DNA from 2 places in the Pseudarthrobacter sp. MDT1-56 genome. Region 2 is predicted to be linked to the other one. Evidence: predicted binding sites of a transcription regulator. Region 2 holds the regulator's gene; the other holds the start of a gene.

The links. The regulator HrcA, encoded in region 2, represses chaperone genes, less so after heat shock. The targets are predictions, from matches to a motif close to TTNGCACTCGNNNNNNNCGAGTGCNAA.
Region 1: a site for HrcA is predicted at 3,065-3,091, ahead of groL (chaperonin GroEL). Genes of this name have one in related genera too.

What each region holds. Positions count from the first base shown of each region.
Region 1 is NZ_JBWZCK010000005.1:36,968-42,483, forward strand. Features, by position in the region: gene AC50YC_RS08460 (uracil-DNA glycosylase) at 1-84, opposite strand, end outside; gene AC50YC_RS08465 (DUF3263 domain-containing protein) at 169-486, shown strand; gene AC50YC_RS08470 (LytR C-terminal domain-containing protein) at 568-1,221, shown strand; gene AC50YC_RS08475 (cold-shock protein) at 1,392-1,598, shown strand; gene AC50YC_RS08480 (ABC transporter substrate-binding protein) at 1,694-2,956, shown strand; gene groL (chaperonin GroEL) at 3,274-4,911, shown strand; gene AC50YC_RS08490 (RNase H family protein) at 5,045-5,516, shown strand, end outside.
Region 2 is NZ_JBWZCK010000002.1:299,809-305,324, forward strand. Features, by position in the region: gene AC50YC_RS04620 (GerMN domain-containing protein) at 195-1,094, shown strand; gene AC50YC_RS04625 (16S rRNA (uracil(1498)-N(3))-methyltransferase) at 1,206-1,985, opposite strand; gene dnaJ (molecular chaperone DnaJ) at 1,988-3,115, opposite strand; gene hrcA (heat-inducible transcriptional repressor HrcA) at 3,217-4,230, opposite strand; gene AC50YC_RS04640 (DUF3097 domain-containing protein) at 4,463-5,314, shown strand; gene AC50YC_RS04645 (DUF4870 domain-containing protein) at 5,458-5,516, shown strand, end outside.

The DNA of each region.
Region 1 (5,516 bases), on a different contig from region 2:
GAAGCCCGCGGACTGGGTCACTTCGGGCTCCAGCTCGAACAGGGCGTCGGAATCAAGGGAGTCGGAGGTAGGCACAGGGCCCATTCTCGCAGGCAGGCAAATGACAACGCTGTTATTCGCCCGTAACATGGGTGAAGACTTTCACCGGATCCAGCCAGGGAGTGTGTCGTGGCCGAACAAGCGCAAGAGCACCTCGCAACGGCGGCATCTGATGCCGCCGTGATCAGCCCCGAGTCGCCGCTGAGCAGCCGGGACCAGCAGATGTTGGCGCTGGAACGGCAGTGGTGGAAATACGCCGGCGCCAAGGAACAAGCCATCCGGGAGCTCTTCGACCTGTCCGCCACGCACTACTACCAAATCCTGAATGCCCTCATCGACACCGAGGATGCGCTGGCCCACGATCCCATGCTGGTGAAGAGATTGCGTAGACTACGTACGTCACGCCAACGTGCGCGCACTGCTCGCCGCTTGGGCTCAGACGCGTAAAGCACAGCCGGAGGCGCGGATTCCCGCGCGGACGCCGGCGTGGGCAAATCGTCAGAAATCAGCAAGGACGTCGTTTTTACCATGACCAAATACGCTCGGGATGAATTTGATCGGGTCCCGGAGACCTCCACACGCCAGGGTGTCCACCGGGCCGTCGCCGAATCCCGCCGTGGCCGCCGCCTGGGGTCCATCCTGGCCGTCGGAGCCGCTGCACTGGCCGTCGGCCTCGTGGCCTTCCTGCTTCTGCCGAAGCTTGGACTCTCCTCCGCCGGAGAAACGATGGCTGTCTCGGCCGAGCAGGGCGGCAGCAGCGCCGCCGCGTCGCCCGCCCCCACGGCCTCCACCCAAGCGCCGTCCAGCCCCGAGCCCTCCACCCCGTCGCCGTCGAGCGCGGCGCCCGTCAGCCCGCAGGCCGGCGCGACGCCCTCCGCGTCCGCCACCCCCGCCGCGTCCGCCGTCGTCGACAAGACCCAGCCGGTAGCGGTTTTCAACGGCACGACCACCGCGGGGCTGGCGAACCGCGTAGGCGGAACCGTCTCCACCGCCGGCTGGACGATCGGCACGCTGGGGAACTGGGGCGGTGTGCCCCAGCAGCGCTCGGTCATCTTCTACAGCGGCGCCGCGCAGAAGGTCAACGCCGAAGCCCTTGGCAAACTCCTCGGCATCCCGACCGTAGTGGACTCGGCCGAGTTCCAGCTCCCACTCGTGGTGGTCCTGGCGCCCGGTTTCCAGTAGCCCGATCCGGTTACGCCTGAATAACTATTGGCCTCCTGGCCCGCCCCCGCCCTGCGCTCCTGCCTGAGGCTGTGGGTAAAGTATTTGCGGACTGCGTTTGCATTCTGTGTTTGCATTCCGCGGCCCACACTGTGGTGGGCCGCCCCCAGCCGACTGAAAGTGTGGACACCATGGCATTGGGAACCGTCAAATGGTTCAACGCCGAGAAGGGCTACGGATTCATCACCGTGGACAGCTCCGGGGCCGATGTCTTCGTGCACTGGTCTGCCATCGCGGGGGAGGGCTACCGTGCCCTGGACGAGGGCCAGCGCGTGGAACTCGAAGTCGGCGAGGGCGAAAAAGGCCCGCAGGCCGAAAGTGTCCGGCCCGTCCAGTGACCTTCGCCGCCGCAGCGCACGCGCCGCAGGACCCAGCCGACCGGGCCGCTGCTCGACGGGCCACCGGCAGGACTCTCCGGCGCCGGGCTGCGGCACTGCGGACCGGCCGCGCCGTGGTCCTGGCCGCGACCGCCGCCCTGGCCCTGACAGCATGCCTGGGTCCGACCGGGGGCGCCCGCGTGGAACAGGCGGACGCGAGCGGCGACGGAACCCTGCGGATCGGGCTCATCCTCGACAACACCGGCCCGCAGAGTTTCCTCAACGCCCCCCAGCTGGCCGCCGCAAAGCTTGCCGTCAAGGAAATCAACGCTGCGGGCGGCCACAAGGGCAAACCGGTGGAGCTGCTCCCGGAAACCATCAGCGCGGACACCGCCGCGCAGGCCAAGGCGCGGGTTGCGGCCAAAGCCGACGTCGTCATCGGTCCGACGGACTCAAGCCGGGCGCCCGCCGCCATCGATGTCCTGGCCAACGCCAAGACCGCCATCATTTCCCCCGCCAATGCCGCCAGCGGGCTCACCAGCTATCAGAGCAACGGCTACTATTTCCGGACCTCGGCAGCCGACATCGCCCAGGCACCCGTGCTGGTCAAACTGGCCAAGGACGGCGGTGCCGCCACCCTCGCCGTGGTGTACGAGGAGGGCAGCTACGGCAAGGACGTCTCCAACGCCGTCGCCGCCGCCGCCCGGCAGTCCGGCGTCGGGTCCGTCGCCGTCGCCGGCTTCGCCCCGGGCCAGGCGCAGCAGGCGGCCGCTGCCGTAAAGGCGGCGGCTCCCGACGCCGTCGTGCTGGTCTCGCGGGCAGGGGCGCAGGGCGCTATCGCCGAGCTGAACAACGCCGGCGTTGCCGGCAAGAAGCTCATCCTCAGCGACGGGGCGGTCAACCAGTACGGTTCAGGCCTCGGATCCGGTGCCCTCGACGGTGCCCGGGGGATCCTGCCGGGGACCTTTGCCTCCGCGCACTTCCAGGCCGAACTGGTTTCCGTGGATCCGGGGCTGTCGGACATGACGTTTGCCGCCGAGACCTACGACGCCGTGAACCTCGCCGCCCTTGCGGCCGCCGCTGCGCAGGACGACGCCGGAGCGTCCATCGCGGCCGGCCTGATCGGCGTCTCGGGCGGCAAGGTCCAGGCGCCCGGCGGCACCGGGCCTTCCGTTGAATCCACGGTCTGCAAGAGCTACCAGGAGTGCCTCGACGTTCTCCGGTCCGGCAAAAAACCCGATTATGACGGTGAATCGGGTCGGATCGGCTTCGATGCCAACGGCGACGTCAGCACCGCGAACTACGTTGTCTGCACCTACGGTGCTGACAACACCGCAACCATGAGCGGCAGCGAGACAGCCAGCAGCAACGGGAGTTAATCGCCCGTAGCGTATTGCGTCGCGCCGCAGTGCCGCCAGCGGGCCGATGCAGGGCATTCCAGCGCACCCACTGCTTGCACTCTCCCCGGGGGAGTGCTAATTATTGAGTTAGCACTCCCGCGTATTGACTGCTAAACAACGCCCGGTTCGCCCGGCCGCGAAGTTGAAGCAGGCGAGCCAGGAGCGAAAGAAACACCTGGCTGGGGTGAGATCCCTGGCCCGGCGGCATACAGAGGCCGCGGGGCAAGGATCGTCCGTCGCGGGCACCGCAGCAAAGGTTCATTCTTAACGACTGTCCCGAAAGGACTACTGCCGTTATGGCCAAGATCATTGCATTTGATGAAGAGGCACGCCGCGGTCTTGAGCGGGGCCTGAATATCCTCGCCGACGCCGTCAAGGTCACCCTCGGCCCGCGTGGACGCAACGTCGTCCTCGAAAAGAAGTGGGGCGCCCCCACGATCACCAACGATGGTGTTTCCATCGCCAAGGAGATCGAGCTGGACGATCCTTACGAGAAGATCGGCGCCGAGCTGGTCAAGGAAGTTGCCAAGAAGACGGATGACGTCGCTGGCGACGGAACCACCACCGCCACCGTGCTGGCTCAGGCCCTGGTCAAAGAAGGCCTGCGCAACGTCGCGGCCGGCGCTGATCCCCTGTCCCTCAAGCGCGGCATCGAGAAGGCTGTCGAAGCCGTCACCCGCGAGCTCCTGGCCTCTGCCAAGGAAATCGAAACCAAGGAAGAGATTGCCGCCACCGCGTCCATCTCTGCCGGTGACAACGAGATTGGCGCCCTGATTGCCGAAGCCCTGGATAAGGTCGGCAAGGAAGGCGTCATCACCGTCGAGGAGTCGAACACGTTCGGCCTCGAGCTGGAGCTCACCGAAGGCATGCGCTTCGACAAGGGCTACATCTCCGCTTACTTCGTCACCGACGCTGAGCGCCAGGAAACGGTCCTCGAGGATCCGTACATCCTGATCGTCAACTCGAAGATCTCCAACGTCAAGGAACTGGTTGCTGTCCTCGAAAAGGTCATGCAGTCCTCCAAGCCGCTGCTGATCATTGCCGAAGACATCGAGGGCGAGGCCCTGGCCACCCTGATCGTCAACAAGATCCGTGGCACCTTCAAGTCCGTCGCCGTCAAGGCTCCGGGCTTCGGTGACCGCCGCAAGGCGCAGCTCGCGGATATCGCCATCCTCACCGGTGGCCAGGTCATCTCCGAGGAAGTCGGCCTCAAGCTTGAGACCGCCGGACTCGAACTCCTGGGCCGCGCCCGCAAGGTCGTTGTGACCAAGGACGAGACCACCATCGTCGAGGGTGCAGGCGACGCTGACCAGATCGCCGGCCGCGTTTCCCAGATCCGCGCCGAGATCGAGAACTCCGATTCGGATTACGACCGCGAGAAGCTGCAGGAACGCCTGGCCAAGCTGGCCGGCGGCGTTGCAGTCATCAAGGCCGGTGCCGCAACCGAGGTCGAGCTCAAGGAACGCAAGCACCGCATTGAGGACGCTGTCCGCAACGCGAAGGCTGCTGTCGAAGAGGGCATCGTCGCCGGCGGTGGCGTTGCCCTGATCCAGGCCGGTGCCAAGGCATTCGCCAACCTGCAGCTCGAAGGCGACGAGGCAACCGGTGCGAACATCGTCCGCGTTGCCATCGACGCGCCGCTGAAGCAGATCGCCTTCAACGCAGGCCTCGAGCCCGGCGTTGTCGTCGACAAGGTCCGCGGCCTGCCTGCAGGCCACGGCCTGAACGCAGCAACCGGCGAGTACGTCGACCTGCTGGCTGCCGGCATCAACGACCCGGTCAAGGTCACCCGCTCTGCCCTGCAGAACGCGGCTTCCATCGCCGGCCTGTTCCTCACCACCGAGGCCGTTGTGGCCGACAAGCCGGAGAAGAACTCCCCGGCCATGGGCGGCGGCGACGACATGGGCGGCATGGGAGGCATGGGCGGTTTCTAACCGCGCTGAGCTAGCAACACTGAGTGTCGCTGACCAGTTCAGCGCTGAACGTCCAGTTCAACGACGGCGGTCCCTCCTTCGGGTGGGGCCGCCGTCGGCGTTGAAGGCCCGACCGGTCTGGCAGGATAGTGCAGTGACGATTACAGCAGCGGCCGACGGTTCGGCTTTAGGAAATCCCGGCCCGGCCGGATGGGCGTGGTACGTGAACGACGACTGCTGGCGGGCGGGGGGATGGCCGCACGGAACCAACAACATGGGCGAGCTGATGGCCGTGCTGGATCTGTTCCGCTCCACCGCGCACCTGCCGGGCGAGGACCTGCACATCCTCTGCGACAGCCAGTACGTCATCAATTCCGTCACCAAATGGATGCCGGGCTGGAAACGCAAAGGCTGGCGCAAGTCCGACGGCAAGCCCGTCATGAACGTCGAACTGCTCAAAGAGATCGACCAGGCGCTGGTCGGCCGCAAGTACAAATTCGAATGGGTGCGCGGCCATGCCGGGCATGACCTCAACGAGGCGGCGGATGACCGCGCCAGGGCCGCGGCGACGGCCTATCAGCAGGGCGTTGCCGTACGCCAGGGTCCCGGCTTCGGCGCCGCCGCCG
Region 2 (5,516 bases):
TGCAATCCCCGCCCGCCGGCCGAATCCACGCTTCCGTGCCGGACCCGTATGCCATGCTGGAAACCGGCCTCCGCCAGGCTTTTAAGCCGGGCCGGCGGGCCGGCACGGACGGCACTACCGAGCAGCGAAGGGCAACGGCCATCAGGGAACGCGGGACTGGACAGACAACGGCAGGCAGGCGGATACGTCCGGGTATGCCGCTGCTGGCGCTGCCCGCGGCGCTCGCCCTGGCCCTTTCCGGCTGTGTGGCCACACCCCAGTCCGGCATCACGGACTCCAGTGCCCCCTCGCAGGTCCTGTCCGCCCAGGCGACGGCGCCGACCACGAGCGCGCCGCTGGAAACCACGCAGGCGTCCAACAAAGCACCGGTGTACTGGATCGGCCGGAGCAACGACAGTATGTTCCTTTACCGGGAGTTCCGTGACGTTCCGGAGCAGGACAATCCGGTCACGCGGGCGCTCCGGGTCATGATGTCCGAGAAGCCGCTCGATCCGGACTTCTTCACTCCGTGGCAGAACCCGAAGAAACTGGCAAGCTCCATCTCGGGCAAGAACGTCATCACGGTGGACATGTCAGCGGACGCCTTCAACAGCAACGTGGATCCCGTCATGGCCGAGCGTGCGGTCCAGCAGCTTGTCTACACCGCGACGGCGGCCGCGGCCAGCGCTGGGCTGATCGATGCCGGCCAGCAGATCCAGGTGGTGGTCCTCGTCGACGGGCATACCGACTACGTCGCTTTCAACCACGTTCGCCTCGGCGCCCCGACCGCACGCAGCGTCGGGATGGTCGCCCCGGTGTGGATCATTGATCCCCAGGAGGGGACGTCCCTGGACGACGGCGCCGTCAAGATCTCCGGCCGCAGTACCGCTCCTGGCGGGAAACTCCGGTGGGAGATTCTGCGCATCGACGGCAGCGTTGAGACGAGATACCTGGACGGGACGGTCACGGCATCGGCTGAGGCCGGCCAATCGGGAGCGTTCGGCCTGTCGGTCAATCTTGGGCCCGGCAAATATGAGGTCCGGGTGTCGCAGCTCGAGGACGGCAACCCGGCCGAGGACCTCAACGTCGACACCCGCGGGTTCACGGTCAAATAGCGGACCCGCCGGATTTCAGGATCGACTGCTCCGTAACGGCCCTCTTGAACCCTCAGAACGGCGGTTACGGAGCAGTCGATCGCTTGGTAGGCGCGAACGGACCGCAGGATGCTACCAGCGGCCCAGGATGTCGCTGGCGAGGACCGTGGCGGCGGGACCAGCCGTGGAGGAACGCAGCACATGGTGTCCCAGCAGGGCTGTCACCGCGCCGGCATCGCAGAGCCTGGTCACTTCGCGCGGGCTGATTCCGCCCTCGGGCCCGACGATCAGCAGCACCTCGCGGCCCCTGCCTGGCCCGTCGCGAGCGGAGCCCGCGTCCTGCCAGGCCTCCAGCACCCGGCGCAGCGGCCGGACGGCGTCCTCGTGCAGGATGATGGCGAGGTCGGCAGCCGCCACTGCCGCCTGCAGCCCGGCGCCGTCGACGGCGGGGCGGACCTCCGGGATCCAGGCGCGGCGGGCCTGCTTGGCCGCCGCCGTGACGACGGACTGCCACTTGGCGTGCGCCTTGGCGGCACGTTCCGCCTTCCAGCGGACAATCGAACGTTCCGCCTGCCAGGGGACGACGGCGTCGATGCCCAGTTCCGTGGCGGTTTCGGCGGCGAGTTCGTCCCGGTCGCCCTTCGCGAGGGCCTGGACCAGGACGAGCCGGATCCCGGGCCGGGGTTCGTCGGAGAGCTCGGAGCACGCCACCGTCAATTCGCTGGGCGCGGCGGCGGCCACGGTGCCGGTAAGGCGCTTGCCGGCGCCGTCGGCGATGTCCACGGTCTCCCCCACGGAAAGCCGCTTCACCGTGACCGCATGGCGGGCCTCGGGTCCGTCAAGGACGAAGACGGAACCGGCGGCCAGCCCGTCCAGGGTGCCGGGGGCAGTGAAGAAGACCGGGTTGCTCACCGCTACAGGTTACCGAGCCGGTCCCGGAGCTTCGCGAAGACTCCGCCGCTCGCTGCAAGCTTTCCTTCGGTGAACTGTTCCCCGCGGAGTTTCGCGAGCTGGCGGAGCAGATCCTCCTGGGCGGGATCGAGTTTGGCGGGGGTGTCCACCTGGAGGTGGACCTTGAGGTCGCCGCGGCCGTAGCCGCGCAGGTGGGTGACGCCGAGCCCGCGGAGCGTGATGACCTCACCGGACTGGGTGCCGGCCTTGACGTCGATCTCCTGCTGGCCGTCGAAGGTGTCGAGGGTCAGCTCGGTTCCCAGCGCGGCGGCCGTCATGGGGATGTTGAGGCTGGCGTGCAGGTCGTCGCCGTCGCGCACGTATGTGGCGTCGTTGGCGACCCGGATCTCGACGTAGAGATCGCCCGCGGGACCGCCGGCGGGTCCGGCCTCGCCCTGCCCGGAGAGCTGGATGCGGGTGCCGGTGGCGACGCCGGCGGGAACCTTGACGGTCAGGGAGCGCCGGCTGCGGATCCGGCCCTGGCCGGCGCATTCGTTGCAGGGGTCCTTGATGACGGTGCCGAAGCCCTCGCACGACCCGCAGGGGGCCGTGGTCATGACCTGGCCGAGAATGGAACGCACGGCGCGCTGCACCTGGCCGCTGCCGCCGCAGATGTCGCAGCGTTCCGGGTTGCTGCCTTCCCGGCAGCACGAGCCCTCGCAGGTGGGGCAGGTGACGGCCGTGTCCACTTCGAGTTTCTTGTTGACGCCGAACACCGCGTCGCGCAGCTCGATCCGGACGCTGATCAGGGCGTCCTGGCCGCGGCGGACCCGGGAGGCCGGTCCAGCCTGGCCGCCGGCGCCGAAGAAGGTCTCGAAAATGTCCTGGAACGCGAAGCCCTGGCCGGCGTAGCTGCCGCCGCCGAAGCCGTTGTCGGTGCCGTTCTCGTTGCCGGTGGTGTCGTAGATCCGGCGTTTCTGCGGATCGGACAGCACTTCGTAGGCGTGGGTGACGGCCTTGAACCGGTCCGAGGCGTCGTCCCCGGGGTTTACGTCCGGGTGGAGGGTCCGCGCCAGCTTGCGGTAGGCCTTCTTGATCTCTTCTCCGGTAGCTTCGCGGGAGACTCCCAGAACGTCGTAATGGCTGCTCAAAGTTTGTATCTCTTCCTTTTTGTACTGCCGGTGGGGCACTGCCTGTTAGGGGCAAGAAGTCTGGTGCCGGCCCGTCGGGCCGGTCGGTTGGACGCGGTTCGTCAGGGGCCGAGAATCCGAGAAAGGTAGCGGGCCACGGCCCGGACGGCGGCCATGGTGGTCGGGTAGTCCATCCGGGTGGGGCCCAGCACGCCGACCTTCGCCGTGGCGTCGGGGCCGTAGCCCGTCGCCACCACTGAGGCCTCCGCGAGGCCGTCGTAAGGGTTTTCCCGGCCGATGCTGACTGTCACGCCCCGCGGGTCCTCGGCCATGTCACTCAGCAGGCGGAGCATGACCACCTGCTCCTCGAGGGCCTCCAGCACCGGACCGATGCTGAGCGGGAAGTCCACGTTGGAGCGGGCCAGGTTGGCGGTCCCGGCCATGACCATTCGCTCTTCTCGGCTGCTGGCAGCCAGCGCCTCAAGGCCGCGGGCCAGCGCCTGGGCTGCGCTGCGCCGAGCGGGCGGGCAGCTGACAATCACCGACTGCAGCGTCTGCGGCAGCAGGTTCAGCGGGGTGCCCGAGAGGCTGCCGAGGAACCGTGTGCGCAGTTCGGACAGGGCCTCGTCGGAAAGATCCTGCCCCGCGTCAATGACCCGCTGTTCGACCTTTCCGGTGTCCGCGATCAGCACGGCGAGCACCTTGCGGGGAGCCAGCAGGACGAATTCGATATGCCGCACCTTGGCCCGGCTGAGGTGGGGGTACTGCACAACGGCAACCTGGTTGGTCAGCTGCGAGAGCAGCCGGACGGTCCGGTCCAGAACGTCGTCGAGGTCCTCGGAGCCCTCCAGCAGCGCCTGGATGGCGCGGCGTTCCGCCGGTGAGAGCGGCTTGACCGCCGAAATCTGGTCCACGAAGAGCCGGTAGCCCTTGTCCGTGGGGATGCGCCCGGCGCTGGTGTGCGGCGCCGTGATGAGGCCATCGTCTTCCAGGGCCGCCATGTCATTGCGGATCGTGGCACTGGACACCCCGAGGTGGTGCCGCTCTACGAGGGCTTTGGAGCCGACGGGTTCCCGTGAGTGGACGTAGTCCTCCACGATGGCGCGCAGCACTTCGAGCTTGCGTGGTTCGCTCATCCTCCACCTCCAATCGACTGTCCCGCATCCGGTGCCGCCGTTCGCCGGCCGCGCCGGACACTGTCCTGGCACAAAGACATGTTGATTAGCACTCGACATGCCTAAGTGCTAACCAGTCTAATATGAGTCGCCGCATTGTTAGCATTGAATTCGCTCCGGGCGTTCCTCCTGGGGCGGGTGTTTTCGGGCACAGCCCGCCGCAGCAAACCGAGCGCAAAGCAGTGTGTAACCAATGTCCTACCAGAACTGGGGCCCCCAGGACCTGTCCGCCCCCGCCAAAACCCAACTGCCGGAAGTGCCGGTGGAGCGCGGAATGGTGCTCGAAGATGTGCAGTCCGGCTGGGTAGGCGCTGTCACCAGGGTGGAGAAGTCCGGCGGCATGTACGTCGTGGCCCTTGAAGACCGCCGCGGCAAGTCCCGGTCCTTCCGCCTCGGCTTCGGTTTCCTGCTGGAGGGCCAGCCGATCCGGCTGATGCCGCCGGCGCCCCGGGCAGCCGCCGCAGCCGCCGCGGGCACCAGAACCGCCTCCGGCTCCGTCCGGGTGGCCGGCCAGCGCGCCCAGGTGGCGAAAGCGAGCCGGATCTGGGTGGAGGGAAAGCACGACGCCGAACTCGTGGAAAAGGTCTGGGGTGACGATCTCCGGGTGGAGGGCATCGTCGTCGAGCCGCTGCACGGCATCGACGACCTTGCCGGTGCCGTGGCGGCCTTCGGGCCCGGGCCCGGGCGCCGGCTCGGGGTGCTGGTGGACCACCTGGTTCCCGATTCTAAGGAATCCCGGATCGCCGCGGCTGTGATGGCGTCCCCCGGCGCGGCCGGCAACGTCCTGATCGTGGGCCACCCCTACGTCGACGTCTGGCAGGCAATCCGGCCTGCCGTGCTGGGAATCGAGCAGTGGCCGGTGATCCCCCGCGGCGTGGATTGGAAGACGGGGATCCTGATGGCCTTCGGCTGGCCGCACAGCACCAAGGAGGACGTCGGCCTGGGCTGGCAGAAGCTCCTGGGCGCGGTCCGGAGCTACGCCGATCTGGAACCCTCCCTGCTGGGCCGGGTGGAGGAGGTCATCGACTTCCTCACTGTTCCCTGAGGAGTCCCGCCGCGCTCCCCCGCCAGCGGGCCGATCCGTGAATCGGCGCCCGAGCAAGTATTCTTGGTAAGGCGGCTACGCTCCCGGCGCAGCCTTGGCACCTCCAGGCACCAACGCACCACCGCAATCCGAAGGACGACACCGTGGCAGATGACGCACGCGAACACACTGGCAACCAGGCCGGCCATGGCCAGCCCCCGTA